DNA from 3 places in the Burkholderia sp. BCC0397 genome. Region 2 is predicted to be linked to each of the others. Evidence: predicted binding sites of a transcription regulator. Region 2 holds the regulator's gene; each other region holds the start of a gene.
What was found. Region 2 encodes LexA, which represses DNA repair genes until DNA is damaged. Its sites were predicted from a motif close to ACTGTATNNNNATACAGT; they were not measured.
Positions count from the first base shown of each region.

Region 1: a site for LexA is predicted at 2,697-2,714, ahead of imuA (translesion DNA synthesis-associated protein ImuA). Genes of this name have one in related genera too.
Region 3: a site for LexA is predicted at 4,624-4,641, ahead of HWX03_RS01465 (DUF2471 family protein). Genes of this name have one in related genera too.

Region 1 is NZ_CADFDL010000004.1:374,366-381,044, forward strand. Features, by position in the region: gene HWX03_RS15860 (STM2901 family protein) at 176-631, shown strand; gene HWX03_RS15865 (DUF1493 family protein) at 625-957, shown strand; gene HWX03_RS15870 (VF_A0006 family four-cysteine protein) at 1,071-1,379, opposite strand; gene HWX03_RS15875 (hypothetical protein) at 1,768-2,517, shown strand; gene imuA (translesion DNA synthesis-associated protein ImuA) at 2,815-3,507, shown strand; gene HWX03_RS15885 (DNA polymerase Y family protein) at 3,440-4,927, shown strand; gene HWX03_RS15890 (error-prone DNA polymerase) at 4,934-6,679, shown strand, end outside.
Region 2 is NZ_CADFDL010000010.1:227,756-234,434, reverse strand. Features, by position in the region: gene HWX03_RS26960 (hypothetical protein) at 1-311, shown strand, start outside; gene HWX03_RS26955 (ABC transporter permease) at 356-1,189, opposite strand; gene nodI (nodulation factor ABC transporter ATP-binding protein NodI) at 1,196-2,110, opposite strand; gene HWX03_RS26945 (universal stress protein) at 2,443-2,940, shown strand; gene HWX03_RS26940 (DUF2939 domain-containing protein) at 3,030-3,749, opposite strand; gene HWX03_RS26935 (hypothetical protein) at 3,779-4,114, opposite strand; gene lexA (transcriptional repressor LexA) at 4,140-4,787, opposite strand; partial or broken gene HWX03_RS37360 (sodium:proton symporter) at 4,758-4,874, shown strand; gene HWX03_RS26925 (sulfate ABC transporter substrate-binding protein) at 5,052-6,089, shown strand; gene cysT (sulfate ABC transporter permease subunit CysT) at 6,213-6,679, shown strand, end outside.
Region 3 is NZ_CADFDL010000001.1:305,080-311,758, forward strand. Features, by position in the region: gene HWX03_RS01445 (aconitase X) at 1-308, shown strand, start outside; gene HWX03_RS01450 (DUF126 domain-containing protein) at 301-750, shown strand; gene HWX03_RS01455 (AraC family transcriptional regulator) at 773-1,852, opposite strand; gene HWX03_RS01460 (NADPH-dependent 2,4-dienoyl-CoA reductase) at 1,928-3,961, shown strand; gene HWX03_RS01465 (DUF2471 family protein) at 4,155-4,559, opposite strand; gene HWX03_RS01470 (LysR family transcriptional regulator) at 4,726-5,619, opposite strand; gene HWX03_RS01475 (NAD(P)H-dependent oxidoreductase) at 5,706-6,485, shown strand; gene catC (muconolactone Delta-isomerase) at 6,648-6,679, opposite strand, start outside.

The DNA.
Region 1 (6,679 bases), on a different contig from region 2:
ATCCCGTTGTGCCCCGTCATTGCTGATGCCGAGCCCAATGACGATTAATTTTGAGTGAGATTCCACCATCGTTACGGTGCGATTAGCCGACAGATCGGCTGAGTTTGTCGGCGCGATAACCATATGTCTTCGTTAGAATAAAAAGCAGTTTAAAAATTACGCGCGAGGATGCTGAATGGATGCTGCCGGTCAATTGAATGGGGCCTACCATTATTACGGGATGGTCAATCTGACTGCGGGAGAACTGTTCTTCTGGATCATGGTCGACGAAACAATGAATCAGTTGGGCGTCGATGATGTCGTGTCGGTTGGCATGATCTTGCTTGGTAGAAATAATTTGCCGACCAGGACAAAGCCGATCGACGCGATACAGGGAACTTCGCTTGCAAGCAAATACTCAAGAAGAGTTTTTCAAAAGGCTCAATTCCCGTTTGGTTTGAATTTGCCAACACTGGTAGGCGGTCCCGTACGAAATTTGAAAATTAGGTTGGTCCGAAACATCGGAACCTTCGTAGGAAGAACGATCCCCGTGCTGGGTTGGGTAATTCTTGCAAGCGATATTTATATTATTGCCGGCAAGACGGTGGCTCACTACAATAGAGTTGCAATGGAGGGGGATAGGCTATGGTAGATCTTGAGAAAAAGGTGATTGAGTTTATAAGGAAAAAGTCCGGATTCTCTATATCATTCATGGCTGATGAGATAACGGAAAGTACCGATTTGGATCTGGACTTGAATTTTGATGATTGTGAGGTCGAGGATCTGATGCGGGAGTATTCAGTGAAATTTAATGTTGATATAAGTGGATTTGATATAAAAAAATATTATCCGGAAGACGATTCTTCGTTTTTTGACTTGATCAATCCGTTTAAGAAAAAAGTGATCCATCGTGTTCCGGATCTGAATGTTCGAATGCTGATCGCATCGGCAAAAGCGGGACGCTGGCTCTACGACTGACCGCTCACCGATTTTGTCTACGACCTGAGGGGGCGCTGTGCGGCGTTGCTGCAAACATCGCTTCATATCGGTACGCGTAAAGGCGGGGCGACTGCGCGGCGTCCGCCGCCCGCTCACATCTCGCCGCGCCGCGAGCAGATCGACATGATCTGCTGGATCGCGTAGTTGTCGCGCACGCCGGGCAGCGATTGCACGACGCACTCGTGAAAGCGCCGCTCGCGCGGCAGCAGCATCGCGTTGTTGCGGTACAGCGCGTCGCACGAGCGCTGGATCAGCTGCGCGGCGGCGCCGTTGCGGCTTTCGCGCAGCGCATTGAGCATGCAGTCGTCGTATTGCGCATAGCCGTCGGTCAGCGCGAATGCAGCTACCGGCACCGCCAGCGCGACGGCCGCGCATGCGATCGCACGGATTCCCCGTTTCATGTCTCCTCCGATGGTGTGGATCGGGTCGGCGGACAGCATAACGTAAAGCCACCGGCGCGGCTGACGCGTTGCGCCGGGACCGGCGTGCGGCAGGCGGACTGGCGTGCTGCGCGTTGCAGCGTGCCGGTCCGGCCGCGCGATCCGGTTCGCCCGCGACGCATCGGGGAGTGCGCGAGCGTTGGGGGTGGCGCGAGTCGGCCATGCTGCGGGTCGGCGCGCCGTCACTTCGGATGGTAAATTGAGCGCCATGTGAACGTGGTGGCGGTCACCGATTCGTCTGGGTGACAGAGCCGGTCGCGCAAAGCGCGGCTTGCTTGTGATGGTGCAACGCCGCGATGCGCCCTTGCTGGCAAGGCGCGTAGGCGGCGCGTGGCGGTGAGGAAACGACATGGACCATGGCAATGCATTGCCGGATTCCATCCGGGCGGCGATCGAGGCACACGGCGGTGCAGCGCGGTGGGCCGAACTGGCGGAGATCGAGGCGACGGTATCCGCCCGCGGCTTCCTGTTCACCGCGAAGCGACGGCCGGTACTGCGACAGGTGCAGGTTCGAGCGTCGACACATGAGCCTCGATTCGCTTTCGACGATTTTCCGCATGTCGGCGAGACGAGCGAACTTCAAGGAGAAGAACGCGTTCAGATCGTCGGCCGAGACGGGGCGGTTCTGGCACGCCGCGAAGGGCCGCGAACCGCATTTGGCGGCTGGCGACGGCAAATCTATTGGGACGACCTCGACTTTGTCTTTTTCGGCGCCTACGCGTTCTGGAACTATCTGACAGCGCCTTTCCTATTCTTGCGCGGCGGCTTTACGTTCCAGGAACTTCCGCCACTGGTGACTTCGGCCGGGACATGGTCGAGAATCCGGGCGACCTTTCCCCCCGACGTTCCAACGCACAGCCGGGTCCAGGACTTCTATTTCGATAGTCAGCACAGGCTTTGCAGGCTCGATTACACCGCCATGGTGGTCGGACGCTGGGCGCGGGCCGCTCATATCTGCGAGGATTTCCGCGAATTCGAGGGGTTCCTGGTGCCGACCCGCAGGACGGTGAAGCCGTTGCCGGTTGGCAACGCTCCATGGCCGGCTCCGGCTCTCGTTGCGATCGAGGTCCACGATTTTCGGCCAAGGCCTGCTCATTGACGCCAGTCCACTCGGCCGCTGCGACTGGAAAAGCAAGGCGGCCGCAGTCACTATGCGCGGTCGTGAAAGCACTCGCACGATGACTTGCATCGCCGCGTCGCGCGACGTGCGTGACGCCGCGTGACCAGCGACAGGTTGATGACGCGGCCGCGCCAATCGCGAAATCTTGCGCTAGAATAACTGTATATTTATACAGTATTTTGGAGCCGGATCGTGAACCGCACCGCCGCCGATGCTCAGCAGATACGTGCGCCTGATGAACGGGCTCGCGCCGTCGATGCCCTTCTCGACACCAATATGTATTCAGCGACGGGGGGAATAACCCTTTGGCGCGGCTCGCAGCTCGCGCGCGGCGGTCCGCGCACGATCGAGACGGGCTTCGCACCGCTGTCGGCCGAGCTGCCGGGCGGCGGCTGGCCGGTCGGCGGCCTCGTCGAACTGCTGGCCGCGCAGCCGGGCTGCGGCGAGATGCGGCTGCTCGCGCCCGCGCTTGCCCGCAGCGTCAGCGTCCGGCGGCCGCTCGCGCTCGTCGCGCCGCCGCAGTCGCCGCATGCCACCGCGCTCGCCAGTCTCGGCGTGCCGGCCGACACGCTGCTGTGGCTGCGCGCCGGTAGCCGCACCGATGCGCTGTGGGCCGCCGAGCAGGCGCTCAAGACCGGCTGTTGCGGCGCGCTGCTGCTCTGGCAGGACGCGCGGCCCGATGCGCTGCGGCGCCTGCATCTCGCGGCCGCGCGCACTGGCGACACGCTGTTCGTGATGCTGCGTCCGCTGTCGGCCGCGCGGCAGCCGTCGCCGGCCGTGCTGCGCGTCGCGTTGTATCCGGTGCCGGGCGGCGTGTCGCTCGACATCGTCAAGCGTCGCGGGCCCGCGCGCAGCGAGCCGCTCGTGCTCGATTTGCCGTCGCCCATCGTGGAGAGCCGCTATGCGCGTCTTGCTCGGCATCCATCTGCCGCGCCTGCCGCTCGACGTGTGCGCCCCGCCGCCGTCTGACGCAGCGGCCGGCGCGGCCGGCAGTGCGGTGCTCGAGCAGGGTGTCGTGCTGATCGCCGATGCGGCCGCGCGCCGGCAGGGCGTGCGCGCGGGCATGAAGCGCGGCGGCGTGCTCACGCTCGCGCCCGACACGCAGCTCGTCGAACGCGATCCCGCCCGCGAAGCCGATGCGCTGCGCGCGGTCGCGCTCGCGTTGCTGCGTTTCTCGCCGTGCGTCGCGCTCGACGACGAAGCCACGCTGATCGTCGACGTCGGCCCGAGCCTGCGCCTGTTCGGCGGCCTGCCGTCGCTGTGCCGCCAGGTGCGCGCGACGCTCGCGGCGCTCGGCTATGCGGCGCGCCTGTCCGCCGCGCCGACCGGGTGCGGCGCGTGGTTGCTCGCGCGCACGTCAGCCCGGGCACGCATCCGGCGCCGCGTCGCGCGCCAGGCCTCGCTCGTCCGCACGCTCGACCGGCTGCCCTGTGTGCTGCTGCCCGACGCGCGTCCGTATGCGGGCTGGTTCGACGGCCTCGGCTGCCGCACGCTCGCCGATCTGCGCCGCCTGCCGCGCGCGGGGCTGCAGCGGCGCTGCGGTCCCGCGCTGCTGGCCGCGCTCGATCGTGCGTACGGCGAAGCGGTCGAGCCGCTCGCGTGGATGGCGGTGCCGCCCGTGTTCGACGTGCGGCTCGAATTGCCGGAGCGCGTCGAATACGCGGAAGCCGTGCTGTTCGCCGCGCGGCGGCTCGTCGTGCAGCTGTGCGGCTGGCTGGCCGCGCGGCAACTGTCGCTGGCCGCGATGACGTTCGATCTCGAGCACGAGCGCGGCCGCCAGGCCGTGCCGCCGACCCCGCTCGAACTCGCGTTCGCCGCCCCCGTGCGCGACGAGGGGCATTTCATGCGGCTGCTCGGCGAGCGGCTCGCGCGCGTCGAGTTGCCGGCCGCGGTGATCGCGGTGCGCCTGAAGGCCACGCGCGTCGAATCGGTCGCGCCGCCGGCCGACGATCTTTTTCCTGAGCCGGGGGGGACGCGGGAAACCCGCGAGCGGTTGTTCGAACTGCTGGTCGCGCGGCTCGGCGCGGAGAACGTATTGCGCGCGGCGCCTGTCGCCGATTACCGGCCCGAGGTGGCGAACCGCTGGCTGCCGCTCGATGCGCAAACGGGCAAGCCGGCCGGCGGGCCGCCGGCCGTGCCGCCGAGGCCCGCGTGGTTGCTGGCCGAGCCGCTGCCGCTGTTGATGCGCGGGGAGCGGCCGGTATTTCATACGCCGCTGAGGATGATGTCGTCGCCGGAGCGGATCGAGGCCGGGTGGTTCGATGGTCAGCTCGCTGCACGCGATTACCACGTCGCGCAGGACGAAGCCGGTGCGTGCTATTGGGTGTTCAGGGAGCGGGCGGGAAGCGAGTCCGAACCGCACTGGTTACTGCACGGCCTGTTCGGGTGAACGAAGATGGTTGCGGATTTCAGCGGGCTGCCCGATTACGCGGAGTTGTTTTGCCGCTCGAACTTTTCGTTCCTGCATGGCGCGTCGCATGCAGAGGAACTGGTCGAGCGTGCGTTCGAGCTCGGTTATCGCGGGATCGCGATCACCGACGAATGTTCGCTCGCCGGCGCGCCGCGCATGCATGTCGCGGCGAAAGCGAAAGGGCTGCCGCTCGTCATCGGATCGTATTTCGAGGTCACGCCGGATGAAGTCGCGCCCGGCCACGATCCGGGCCCCGGTGCGTTCGGGCTCGTGTTGCTCGCGCAGAACCGCGAGGGCTACGGCAACCTGTCCGAATTGATTTCGTGGCAGCGGATGGCATCGCCGAAGGGCACTTACAAGCTGACGTCGCGGATGCTGTCGGCGCCGCCGGCGGAGTTTGCACACTTGCGGGGGATGCCCGACTGCTTCGCGATCCTCGTGCCCGCGTATCCGGTGCGGGCGGACGTGCTCGATGCGCAGGTCGCGTGGTTTCGCGCGACGTTCGGCGAGCGTGCGCGGCTCGGGCTCGTGCAGTTGCAGCGTGCGCTGGACGGTGCGCAGCGCGAGGAGATTCGTGAGGCCGGCGAGCGGCGACGCGTGCGACTCGTCGCGCTGGGCGACGTGACGATGCATGTGCGCTCATGCAAGCCGCTGCAGGACGTGATGACGGCGATTCGTGTCGGCATGCCGGTTGCGGAGTGCGGGTATGCGCTCGCGCCGAATGCGGAGCAGCATCTGCGCTCGCGCGGGCGGATCGCGAAGTTGTTTTCGGCGGCCGAGATCGCGGAGACGTGCGCGATGCTCGATGCGTGCGATTTCGAACTCGACTCGCTGCGCTACGAGTATCCCGACGAAATCGTGCCGAAGGGGCTCACGCCGACGCGCTATCTGGAACAGGAAACCTTCGCAGGCGCGGCCGATCGTTATCCGCAGGGCATTCCGGAAAAGGTAGAGAAGCAGATCCGATACGAACTCGATCTGATCGCCCGACTGAAGTATGAACCGTTCTTCCTGACCGTCTACGACATCGTCAAATACGCGCGCAGCCAGAACATCCTGTGCCAGGGCCGCGGCTCGGCCGCGAACTCGGTCGTCTGTTATTGCCTCCGCATCACCGAGGTCGATCCGGATCAAAGCACGATGCTGTTCGAGCGCTTCATCAGCGAGGAACGCGGCGAGCCGCCGGATATCGACGTCGACTTCGAGCATCAGCGTCGGGAAGAAGTGATTCAGCATATCTACGAAAAATACGGACACGACCGTGCCGCGCTCGCGGCCGCCGTCTCGACGTATCGTCCGCGTGGCGTGCTGCGCGAAACCGGCAAGGCGCTCGGCGTCGATCCGATGCTGGTCGATCGGGTCGCGAAGGGGCATCGCTGGTTCCACGGCAGCCGCGATCTGCTGCAGCAATTCGCGTCGACCGGGCTAGATCCGGCGACGCCGATCATTCAGGCATGGGCCGAACTGGCGGGGCGCTTGCTCAACTTCCCGCGTCACCTGTCGCAGCACTCGGGCGGCTTCGTGATCAGCCGCGGCAAGCTCACGCGGCTCGTGCCGGTCGAGAACGCGGCGATGGACGGACGGCGCGTGATCCAGTGGGACAAGGACGATCTCGAAGCGCTCGGGCTGATGAAGGTCGACGTGCTCGCGCTCGGCATGCTGTCAGCGCTGCATCGCGCATTCGACATGCGTACCGCGTGGCGCGGGCCGCCGGAGCCGGGTGGCGAGCCG
Region 2 (6,679 bases):
CGATGATCATCGAGGCCTCCGCAACGATCGGTGTCGAGGCCAGCATCGACATTCCGCAAGGCGATCGCATTTACGATCCCGTCAACGGTCTGTGGCCGCAGAAGATGCTGGTGTCGTTCGACGGCCCGGTGGACGAAGCCGACAAGGAAGAGTTGCGCACGGTCTATCTGGTGGCCGACGATCCGGGCACGCAGTTCCGCGTCGAATGGCATCGCGCGGACGGCAAGCTCGGTCGCCAGGAAGGCGGCCCGCTCGCGACCGTCGCGTTCCTGACCGACGTCGAAATTCCGTGGAGCGACGACGACGAGTAACGTCGTCGCATGAAGCCGGTGCCCGGTGCCCGGCGCGCCGGCCGTCAGCGCATCATCCGCCGCCGGAACAGCCACGCGGACAGCAGGAACCCGCCGACCGCATAGCCGGCGAGCACCGCGACGTGCAACGCGATGTCGGTCGCCGGCCGGCCGAGCATCGCAGGGCGGATCAGCTCGACCGCATTCGCGAGCGGCAGCGCCTGCGCCGCGTGCTGCGCGAGCGGCGGCAACTGCGTGATAGGGAAGAACACGCCCGACAGCAGCAGCATCGGCGTCAGCACGAGCGTCTGGTAGAACATGAAGAAATCGTAGGACGGCGCGAGCGCCGTGACGATCATCGCGATGCTGGCAAACGCGAGGCCGGCCAGCGCGATCACGGGCAGCGCCGCGAGCATCGACGGAAACTGCGCGTAGCCGAGCCCGCCCGCGACGAGCATGATCGCGCCCCCCGACAACATCGCCTTGCTGGCCGCCCAGACGATCTCGCCGAGCACGATGTCGCCGAGCGCGAGCGGCGTATGCATGATCGCTTCCCAGGTGCGCTGCACGTGCATCCGCGAGAAGCCCGAATACATCGATTCGAAGCTCGCGGACATCATCACGCTCGAGCCGACCGTGCCGGCCGCGAGGAACGCGATATACGACACGCCGTCGACATGGCCGAGCATCAGGCCGAGCCCGAAACCCAGCCCGAACAGATAGATCATCGGATCGGCGAGATTGCCGAACATCGACGCGAGCGCGAGCTTGCGCCACACGAGATAGTTGCGCCGCCAGACGGCGACCCAGTTGCTTGCGTTTGCCGGCATCGCGATCGCGAAGCGCGATGCGCGCGGCGGGGCCGATGGCGTGGTGGCGGAATAGTTACGGACGTCCATGGTCGATCAGTCCTGCATCTCGCGGCCCGTGAGCCGCAGGAACACATCCTCCAGATTGGCCGGGCGATGCAGATAGCGCAACCCGGGGCGGCCCTTGAGTCGAGCAGTCAGCGGTTCGGGATCGGCTACATAGCAGAACAGCGTCTCGCCGCTGATCTCGGTGTGCTTCGCGAATGCCGACAACTCGTCGCGCAGTGCGGCCGGATCGGGCCCGTAGATCTCGATCACGTCGCAGCCGATCTCCGATTCGATCAGTGCGTGCGGCGCGCCTTCGGCGATCTTGCGGCCTTCCTCGATCACGCACAGCCGATCGCACAGGCGCTCGGCTTCTTCCATGAAATGCGTGGTGATCAGGATCGTCTTGCCGCGCGCGAGCAGCGAACGCAGCCGCTCCCACATCAGGTGCCGTGCCTGCGGATCGAGGCCCGTCGTCGGCTCGTCGAGCACGAGCACATCGGGATCGTTGACGAGCGCGCGGGCGAGCGTAAGGCGGCGCTTCATGCCGCCCGACAGCTCGCCGACCTTCGCGTCGGCCTTGTTTTCCAGCTTTGCGAATTCGAGCAGCGGCGGCACGAGCGCGCGTGCGGCCTGCGCCGACATCCCGAAATAGCGGCTGAACACGAGCAGGTTTTCCCGGACCGTGAAGTCGGGGTCGAGGTTGTCGAACTGCGGGACGACGCCGACCCGCCGGCGTGCATGTCGCGCACGTGATGGAACCGGTTCGCCGCACAGCGAAATGGCGCCTGCATCGGGATGCGCGAGGCCGAGCAGCATCTTCAGCGTCGTGGTCTTGCCGGCGCCGTTCGGCCCGAGCAGGCCATAGCATTCGCCGGCCTTCACGTTGAAGGACAGACCATTGACGACGAGCTTGTCGCCATAGCGCTTTTCGACGTTGCGGAAATCGATCGGTGCGACGGACATGGGCGTGTTGTCGTTGTAAGCGGGCGCGTTCCGCTGCCCGGTGTGTGACCGGTGTGCGAACGGATCGCGCGAATGCGTGTCACACGGGCATGCGGCGAAGCGCACGACGCCGGCGCGAGGTGACCCGCTGGACGTGGAACGGGCCATTCTAGTGCATCGGCTGCATCGCTTCAGCGCATGCCTGCACGGTGCGATGCACGCGCGCACCGATCGTGCACCGCATCATCGCGCACGCGCCGCGCGGGGCGAATCAGCGTTTTCCATCCCTTGCGTCCTGAATTGCGGCGCACCATGATGAATACGTAGGCTCGTTGTCGCGATAGGGAGGCTCCATGGCTAGCTACAACAAGATTTTGCTGTGTTACGACGGCACGCTCGAAGGGCGCAAGGCGCTGCGTTATGGCGCCAATCTCGCAATGGACCTGAAGGCCGAAACGCATTTGCTGTCGGTCGTCGACATGCGTTCGAGCATTGCGCAAAGCGCGGGTTTGCTGACCGATGTCGCATGCGGCCGCTTCGAGGAAACCGCGCGCGAAATCCTGCAGGAAGGCGTGAACTGGCTGCGCGAGCGCGGCGTCCAGGCCGAAGGCCATTTCGCATTCGGTTATCCGATCGACGAAATCGCGAATCTCGCGTCGGAGCTGAAGGTCGATCTCGTCGTCGTCGGCCACCGGTGCCGCAGCGGGTTGTCGAGATGGTGGATGGGGTCGGGCAATACGCAACTGCTCGATCGCGTGAACTGCAGCATTCTGGTGGCGTGTTCGTCGGCGGAAGAGCAGAAGGCCGAAATTGCGCGCGAGCGTGAAGCGGCCATAGCGAACGGCCAATGATCTAAAGGCTGGATGACCGCCTGACCGGCGATGCGTGCCGGTCGGGCGTCGCACTGCATCAGCAGTGTGCGCGTCGAGCGCGCGGCCTGCTAGGCATGCAGGTCGATTCCGGACAATTTCCACGAGAACAGCCCGAAGCGGTGGAAGATCGCCGCATAGCGCGTGCCATCCGCGCTGCGCTGATACGTCACGACGAATTCATCGACATTCCGGTAGCCCGCGCTGGTTTGCTGCGGGTGCGGCGCTTGCGTTGCTTCGCCCGGGCTGGCCGGTGCGGCGGGCGCGGGTGCCGGCGACGATGCCGCCGAAGCGGCCGCGTTGCTGCCGGGTACGGCCGCACTTGCCGGTGCCGGATTGGCGGGCGGTGCGGCAGGCGTGTTGCCGGGCGCATTGCCTGCTGGCGGCTGATTCGACCACTCAGGCGGACGCTCGCCCGGATTGCCGCGTGGCGGCAACCCGCTCATCAGCGCGGCGACGCCTTCCGGGGTCGCGTACGCATCGACCAGCGGGCCGATCAGGGCGGACCCGATCAGCGCGCCAATCACCGCGAACGGATTGTTTTTCTTCACGGCGTCGATCCGGCGCATCAACTCTTCCGTGACCTGCTGCTTCAGGCTGATGCGCAGCGACGGAAAGTCGACATACTCGCTGATTGCCTGCGCATCGCGCGCATCGATCGCCGATTTCAGGCGACCGAGCGCGACATACGGCGACGCGTACGCATAGCCGAGCGCCGCAATGAGGGCGACGACCAGCGCGACGATCAGCAGGGGCTTGAGTCGCCATGCGCGGCGCGACGATCCAGTCACGTTGCCTCCGGTGCGGGGATGTTCCGCAATCAGAGACCGCCCGGCGTGGCCGATCGTTCCTCTGCGATGCAGTGATCGATCATCCGGCACACGGCATCGATCGTGCCCACCATGATCAGGCGCGACCGGCCGTGATAGACGCGCACCGGCGCGCGGCGCGCGGGTTCCGCGTGATTCAGACCGGCGTTCAGCGATACCCGCGCGAACGCGGGGAGCGCTGACGGCAGCAGGGACGCCTGCCGTTCGACTGCGACTTCTTCTTGCACTGGCGCCGCCGCGGACAGCGGTGCGCAGGGCGTGCGGCCGCGCAGATGACGCAGGCGACCGAATTGACGGAAAGGCAGCAGGCGGGCAAGGCGTTCCATGATGTTCTCCTAGCGAGACGGAATGTCAGAGTTCGCCCGAGCGGATCAGCCCGACGGCGATGCCTTCCAGCGCGAAATCCGCGCTGCCGGCCTTGACGAAGATGTTTTCGTAATCCGGGTTCTCCGCGATCAGCTCGAGGCCGCCGGGCCGGCGCATCAGGCGCTTGACCGTGACGTCGTCGCCGAGACGCGCGACGATGATCTGGCCGTCCTTCGCTTCCGTGCGCTTCTGCACGGCGAGGAGGTCGCCGTCGAGAATGCCGGCGTCGCGCATCGACAGGCCGCGCACCTTCAGCAGGTAGTCGGGCTTGCCGGTGAACAGCGCGGGATCGCACGCGTAATGCTGCGAGATGTGCTCCTGCGCAAGGATCGGGCTACCGGCCGCGACGCGGCCGACGAGCGGCAGCGATAGTTGCATCAGGCCGGCGTGCGGCAGCGTGAACTGGTGCGGGGCGTCGTCGAGGCCGAGCAGCCGGATGCCGCGCGATGCGCCGGCGGCCAGCTCGATCACGCCCTTGCGCGCCAGTGCGCGCAGGTGCTCCTCGGCCGCATTCGGCGAGCTGAAGCCCAGTTCGGCCGCGATCTCGGCGCGGGTGGGCGGGAATCCGGAGCGCTCGATCGCGCGACGGATCAAGTCGAACACTTGCTGCTGACGGGCGGTGAGTTTGGTCATGGCTCAACTGTATGGATAGACAGTGAGCTGTATTTTTATACAGTACTTGGTGAATTTCAAGTGTTACTTGAGGTTCGACGCGATCGCGCCGGTTCCGGCGTGATTTCGCGACGCCCGGACGTCGGTTTGTCCGCCGCAACCGTCCGTCCTGTATGCGTTAGCACTTTTGAGTATTAAAAAATGAGGAACGATTATTTTTAATCATGTAACCCGTTCGCTAGACTGGCCCGACATCGCAATACCGACAACACTGGAGAACCAAGGATGGCGAAGCGCAATACGGGGCTGGTGGGCGGAGTGGGCCGCCTGATCGCAACACTCGCGCTGGGCGCGGCGGCGGCGCTGGGCGTCGCGACGCATGCGCAGGCCGATACGACCTTCCTGAACGTGTCGTACGACCCGACGCGCGAGCTGTATCAGGATTTCAACCAGGCGTTCGGCAAGGAGTGGAAGGCGAAGACGGGCGAAACCGTCAACTTCAAGCAGTCGCACGGCGGTTCGGGCGCGCAGGCGCGCTCGGTGCTCGACGGCCTGCAGGCCGACGTCGTCACGCTGGCGCTGGCGTACGACATCGACGCGCTCGCGAACAAGGGGCTCGTGAACAAGGATTGGCAGAAGCGCTTGCCCGACAACGCGTCGCCGTACACATCGACGATCGTGTTCCTGGTGCGCAAGGGCAATCCGAAGGGGATCAAGGACTGGGACGACCTGACCAAGCCGGGCATCTCGATCGTCACGCCGAACCCGAAGACCTCGGGCGGCGCGCGCTGGAACTACCTGGCCGCATGGGCCTACGCGCTGCACAAGCCGGGCGGCAACGAGCAGACGGCGAAGGAATTCGTCACGAAGCTCTACAAGAACGCCGGCGTGCTCGATTCGGGCGCGCGGGGCGCGACGACGAGCTTCGTGCAGCGCGGGATCGGCGACGTGCTGATCGCATGGGAAAACGAGGCGTTCCTGTCGGTCAAGGAATTCGGCACCGACAAGTTCGAGATCGTCGTGCCGTCGGTGAGCATCCTGGCCGAGCCGCCCGTCGCGGTGGTCGACAAGGTGGTCGACAAGAAGGGCACGCGCAAGCTGGCCGAGGCCTACCTGAATTTCCTGTACAGCCCGCAGGGCCAGGAAATCGCGGCGCGCAACTACTACCGGCCGCGTTCGAAGAACGTGCCGGCGGAGCTGACCAAGCAGTTCCCGAAGCTGAAGCTGTACACGGTCGACGACACGTTCGGCGGCTGGACGAATGCGCAGAAGACGCATTTCGCGGACGGCGGCGTGTTCGATTCGATCTACAAGCCGCAGTAACGCCATAACGACAAGCGGCGCGCCACGACAGCGCGCCGCATCCCCGACGGGCCGCCGGCGCGATGCACTGCGCCGGCGTTTGCGTCGGGCCCGTGAGCAGCATCGACCCAGCAAGAGCATCCGATGACGACGTACACCTTTCGCAAGCCGAGCGCGCTGCCCGGTTTCGGCGTGACACTCGGCATCACGGTGGCCTATTTGAGCCTCGTGGTGCTGATTCCGCTCGCCGCCACGTTCCTGAAGACCGCGACGCTGTCGTGGGACCAGTTCGTCACCGCCGTCACGTCGCCGCGCGTGCTCGCGTCGTACCGGCTGACGTTCTCGGCCGCGCTCGGCGGCGCGCTGATCAACGCCGTGTTCGGCTTCCTCGTCGCGTGGGTGCTGGTGCGCTACACGTTCCCGTTCAAGCGTCTCGTCGATGCGATCGTCGACCTGCCGTTCGCGCTGCCGACGTCGGTGGCCGGCATCTCGCTCGCGGCCGTCTACGCGACCAACGGCTGGGTCGGCCAGTATCTGGCGCCGCTCGGCATCAAGATCGCGTTCACGCCGGCCGGCGTGCTGGTCGCGCTGACCTTCATCGGGCTGCCGTT
Region 3 (6,679 bases), on a different contig from region 2:
ACACGTTGCTCGACGCGTTCGACGGCAAGCCGGCCTGCGATTTCTACGTGAACACGAGCCGCTTCATTCTGTGGGAACTGGAGCAAGCCGGTCTCGCGGAGAAATTCGCCGCGCGCGGTATCCAGATCGTCGTCGATACCTGCACGTACATCACGCCGGTGATGAAGCAGTTGTCGGGGCTGGTGATGACCAACTCGGGGAAATGGGCGTCATATGCGCCCGCGAACATCGCCGTGACGGTCGCGTACGGCAGCATGCGCGAATGCGTGCGCTCCGCGTACGAAGGCAAGGTGCGATTCGATGACTGAAGCGACGGGCCAATTCTTGACGGGCGACACGCTCGTGCCGGGCAGCGCGTGCGCGCGTCCGTTCATCCTCGACAAGCCGCTCAGCTTCTGGGGCGGCTACGACTCGGGCGCGGGCAGGATCGTCGATCGCGGGCATCCGCAGGCCGGCGCGAGCCTCGCCGGCAAGGTGATGGTGATGCCGCACGCGAAGGGTTCGAGTTCGAGCAGCAGCGTGCTCGCGGAAGCGGTGCGCAACGGCACCGGGCCGGTCGGGATCGTACTGAAGGAGCGCGACCTGATCATCTCGATCGGCACGATCGTGGCCGCGGAGCTGTATGCGATCGCGGTGCCGGTGGTGTGCGTGAGCGATGACGTGTACGACGCGATCGTCGCCGCCACGGGCGACGTGCGGATCGAAGCGGGCGAGGGGGACGGCGGCGCGCGGATTCATATCGGCCGCTGACGCGTCGCGCACATCTTTCGCGTTACTCGCGAGTTCCCGCAGCCGCCTCACGGTACGCGCTCGGCGTCTGCCCGGCCCAGCGCCGGAACGCGCGCGTGAAATTCGCCGGGTCGGTGAATTGCAGCCGCTCGGCGATCGTTTTCAGATCGAGATCCGACGCGGCGAGCAACTGCCTGGCGTCGCGAAACCGCGCTTCGTCGAGCAATTGCCGGTAGCTCGACCCCGCTTCCTCCAGCCGGCGCCGCAGCGTGCGCGTCGACACGAGCAGCGCGTCGGCGAGCGTATCCGGCCCCGGATAATCGCCGGCTGCGCGCGCCAGTTCCGCCCGCACGCGCTCGACCAGATCGCCTTCCTCCTGCCGCACCTGCGCATACTCGCGCTCGACCTGCACGAGCGCCTGCCGGTGCGCGACTTCGTCGGCGAGCGGCAGCGGCCAGTCGAGCACGTCGCGCGCAATCCACAGCGCATTGGCCGCGCAGCCGAATGCCACCGGCGGCAACGCGTCGCGATAGCGCGCGAAATACGCGGGCTCCGGCCACGCGAATTGCAGCCTGATCGGCGGTGACGCGCGGCCGGACCATTGCGAGATGTTCTGCGCGAGCCCCGTCAGCACGAATTCGAACATCACGTGATGCTGCAGCACGGGGTTCGCCTGCACGCCGTGCAGTTCGAGCGTCGCGCCGCGTTCGTCTTCCGCATAGGTCAGCCGGTACTGGCGATTGCGCATCCGGAAGTAGCGCTGCGTGACGGATAGCGCGTCGCGGATGTCCCGCGCGGTCAGCGTCGCGTAGCCGAGAAAGCCGTGCACGGTCGGCTTCAGCAGCAGCCCGAACGCGAGCCCGATGCCCGGATCGCCGCCGATTTCGATCGCATTGAGCACGAGCCGCCCCCATTGCGACGGCGCGACGCGCGCGTCCGGTTCGGCCAGCACCGCGTCGCGCAGGCCCGTGCCGGCACGCACGGCGGCCAGGTCGACGCCGCGTGCGGCCAGCGCCTGCAGCAGCAGGCGCGGATAGGCGACCGGAATCGTCGGCCGGCGCAGCCCGAGGCGATCCTTGCGAGACGGGGAGATCATGTCGATTTGGCCGGAAATGACAAGCATTATGGCTGTTTGCCCCCTCACGTTCAAGGCGGCGCGCGCCTACGATGGCAGGCATCGCTTATTGGCCGAATCATCATGACGACACCCTTTCCCCACCTGCTCGCACCGCTCGATCTCGGCTTCACGACGCTGAAGAATCGCGTGCTGATGGGCTCGATGCATACCGGCCTCGAGGACAGCCGCAAGACGCTGCCGCGCCTCGCCGAATATTTCGCCGAGCGTGCGCGCGGCGGCGTCGGCCTGATCGTGACGGGCGGCTTCGCGCCGAACGTGGCCGGCTGGACCAAGCCGTTCGGCGGCACGCTGATGACGTCGGCCGCCGCGCGCCGGCATCGCGAGATCACCGGTGCCGTGCATGCGGAGGACGGCAAGATCGCGCTGCAGATCCTGCATACGGGCCGCTACGGTTACCACCCGTTCGCGGTCGCGCCGTCGAAGATCAAGTCGCCGATCTCGCCGTTCGCGCCGCACGAACTGAGCGCGCGCGGCGTCGAGCGGCAGATCCGCGCGTTCGTGCGCTGCGCGACGCTGGCACGCGAAGCCGGTTACGACGGCGTCGAGATCATGGGCTCCGAGGGCTACCTGATCAACCAGTTCATCTCGATGCATACGAACAAGCGCACCGACCAGTGGGGCGGGTCGTACGAGAACCGCATCCGTTTGCCGATCGAGATCGTCGAGCGCACGCGCGAAGCGGTCGGCCGCGATTTCATCCTGATCTACCGGCTGTCGATGCTCGACCTGATTCCGGACGGCAGCGACTGGCGCGAAACCGTGCAGCTCGCGAAGGCGGTCGAGCGCGCGGGCGCGACGATCATCAACACGGGGATCGGCTGGCACGAGGCGCGCGTGCCGACGATCGCGACATCGGTGCCGCGCGGCGCGTTCGCGTGGGTGACGAAGAAGATGAAGGGCGAGGTCGGCATCCCGCTCGTGACGACCAACCGGATCAACCGGCCCGAAGTGGCCGAGCAGATTCTCGCGGACGGCTGCGCGGACATGGTGTCGATGGCGCGCCCGCTGCTCGCGGATGCCGAGTTCGTCGTCAAGGCCGCGCAGGGCCGTGCCGACGAGATCAATACCTGCATCGGCTGCAACCAGGCATGCCTCGATCATGCGTTCAAGAACCGAATCGCGTCGTGCCTGCTGAATCCGCGCGCGTGCCACGAGACGGAACTGAAATACACGCCCGCGTCGCAGCCGAAGCGGATCGCGGTGGTCGGCGCGGGGCCGGCCGGGCTCGCCTGCTCGACGGTGCTCGCGCAGCGCGGTCATCAGGTCGACCTGTTCGACGGCGCGGCCGAGATCGGCGGCCAGTTCAACATGGCGAAGCGGGTTCCGGGCAAGGAGGAGTTTCACGAAGCGCTGAGCTACTTCGGCCGGCAGGTCGAGCTGACCGGCGTGAAGCTGCACCTGAACCGCCGCGTCGACGCGAGCGACCTGATTGCGGGCGGCTACGACGAGATCGTGCTCGCCACGGGCGTCGCGCCGCGCGACCCGAAGATTCCGGGGCAGGACGGGCCGAACGTGCTCAGCTATGTCGACGTGCTCGCGGGCAGGCAGCCGGTCGGCCGGCGGGTCGCGGTGGTGGGCGCGGGCGGGATCGGCTTCGATGTCGCCGAATATCTGGTGCAGGACGGCGAGTCGCCGGCACTCGATCTCGAAGAATGGAAAGCGGAGTGGGGCGTGACCGATCCGGCCGCGACGCGCGGCGGCGTGACGCGTGCGCAGGTATCGGCGCCGGCGCGGGAAGTGACGCTGCTGCAGCGCAAGGCCGCGCCGCTCGGCAAGGGGCTCGGCAAGACGACCGGCTGGATTCACCGTGCGACGCTGAAGATGAAGCAGGTGAAGATGATCGGCGGCGTGAACTACGAGCGGATCGATGCGCGCGGGCTGCATGTGTCGTACGGCGAGCAGCGCACCGATCACGAACTGATCGAAGCCGACACGATCGTGCTCTGCACGGGGCAGGAGCCGCAACGTGCGTTGCTCGCGCCGTTGCAGGCGGCCGGGCGCTCGGTGCACCTGATCGGCGGCGCGGAACTGGCCGCCGAACTCGATGCGAAGCGCGCGATCGATCAGGGCTCACGGCTGGCGGCGCGGTTGTAACGGGCGACCGCTGCGACGCTCATCCGGACGTTCGTCGCGTGGCGATGATCGGCTGACGGGACGGTTCGCGGCTTGCCACAGGATGCGCCGATTCGCGGGCGCAGAACCATAACAAGCCGCAGTGCCGACCGCGCCACCATGCAACATGGCGGCGCGAACCCGGCCGACCGTGACCGCGATCGGCCGGCGCGGCTCAGGCCGCTTCGGCCCGCTCTTCCGCTTCCGCTTCGAGCATCGCCTTGACGATCAGGTAGATGGCCGGCAGGTCGTCGTCGTCCCGGCGCCAGTCGACCGGCTCCTCGACGTCCGCCGCGACCAGCCGGCTGTCGCGCAGCCGGATGAAAGCGTCGACGACGGCCGGATCGTTGCGGTTCAGGAACCCGGCGTTCGAGAACGCCAGCTCCTCGACGTTCAGCAGCGCCTGCCAGCTCATCGTGCGGACGGCCGCCGGGTGGGTGCGGCGCCTCAGGCCGAGCGCCCGCTGCGCGGGGCCGCCCGCGACACGCTGCAGATCGACGACCGCCCGCTGCGCGGCGCGCTCGAAATGGACGGGATTGAAGCCGGGTTGCTCGGGATCGAATGCGGAAGCCTGGAACATGGTCGCCTCACAAAAGTCCGTTCGTCTTGGATGACGGAATTCGGGTCAAATGGTGCAAAAAAGCACTGTAAATATATACAGTGTTTGGTGCGGTTTCAAGTCCCGAATGCAGGATTTCGTGCGTCGGCGCTCGACGCGGGCGAATCGCATCGAGCGGGCGAGCGATTTACACCGCCGCCGCGATCGTCTCCCGCAGCCATCGATGCGCCGGATCGCGATGCACGCGCTCGTGCCACAGCATCGACATTTCATAGCCGGGCACCTCGACCGGTGCGTCCACCACGCGCAGCGCGGGCACGTCGCGCACCAGCCGCTCGGGCAGCATCGCGACGAGGTCGGTGCTCGCGACGGCCGACATCACGAACAGGAAGTGCGGCACCGACAGCACGACGCGCCGCGCGGCACCGACCTTTGCGAGCGCTTCGTCCGTCACGGCGAAGAAGCCGCCGCCGTCGGGCGACACGATCACGTGCTCGAGCGTGCCGAACTGCGCGAGCGTGGGGCGCCGCTTCAGCTTCGGGTGGCCGGCACGGCCGATCAGCACGTAACGCTCGACGAACAGCGGCAGTCGTCGCATGCCGGGCGGCGACCCTTCCGTCGTATGGAAGGCCAGGTCGACGCCGTTTCGTTCGGCATCCTGCTCGATGCGCGGCGGCACGAGTTCGACGACGGCCAGCCGCGTGCCGGGCGCGGTCGAACGCAGCGTGCGCAGCGCGGGCAGCACGATCGTCGATTCGCCGTAGTCGGTCGCGGCCACGCGCCACGTGTTCGTCGCGGTCGCGGGATCGAACGGCGTCGCCGGGATCACCGCGCGCTCGACCGCTTCGAGCGCGTCGCGCAACGGCTCGCGCAGCGCTTCCGCACGGGCGGTCGGCCGCATCCCGCGCGGCCCCGGCAGCAGCAGCGGATCGCCGAACACGTCGCGCAGTTTCTGCAACTGCACGCTGACCGATGGCTGCGACATGTTCAGCTTCTCGGCCGCGCGCGTGACGTTGTGCTCGGCGAGCAGCACGTCCAGCGTGACGAGCAGGTTCAGATCGAGCCTTCTGAGATTATTCATGGCTATACCTGGAATATCATGAATTCATTTCAAATATACCGTTGAAAGCCCCATTCTGCAGTCATTCAATCCACGGAGTGACCAACATGAATGTGCTGATCGTGTATGCCCATCCCGAGCCGCGTTCGCTGAACGGCGCGCTGCGTGACTTCGCGGTCGAACATCTCGAAGCGGCCGGCCACGCGGTGCAGGTGACCGACCTGTATGCGATGAACTGGAAGGCGGTGCTGGATGAGAACGACGTGACCGATCGTGCGCCCGACGCACGGTTCGATCCGTCGCTCGATTCGAAGCGCGCGTTCGCGACGGGTACGCAGAGCGAAGACATCGCGCGCGAGCAGGACAAGCTGAAGTGGGCCGACGCGGTGATCCTGCAGTTTCCGCTGTGGTGGTTCTCGATGCCGGCGATCATGAAGGGCTGGTTCGAGCGCGTGTATGCATACGGCTTTGCGTACGGCGTCGGCGAGCACTCCGATACGCACTGGGGCGACCGCTACGGCGAAGGGATGCTGGCAGGCAAGCGGGCGATGGTGATCGTCACGACGGGCGGGTGGGAACCGCACTACAGCCCGCGCGGCATCAACGGACCGATCGACGACTTGCTGTTCCCGATCCAGCATGGGGTGCTGTATTACCCGGGGTTCGACGTGCTGCCGCCGTTCGTGATCTATCGGACGGGCAAGATGAACGCCGCGCGCTTCGACGAAACGCGCGCGGCGCTCGGCCGGCGTCTCGACGATCTGTGGACCACGCCGCCGATTCCGTTCCGCCGGCAGAACACGGGCGATTACGAGATTCCGGCGCTGACGTTGAAAGAGGAGGTCGCGCCGGGGAAGGTGGGGTTCGCCGCGCATTTGACCGCCTGACGGTTACTGCACCCCCCGATGCGGGGTGACACGGCTAACCGCCGCCAAACACAAATTGCACCATGCAAAAGACCCGGGCGGCCTGCGTGACATCGCCGGCCGCCCGGGTCGTGCGGATCGTACATCTCGTGGCCGTGGGTCACGGCCGCGATTCAGCGTGGCTTACCGATCGTCTTCCCGCACCGACGACGGAT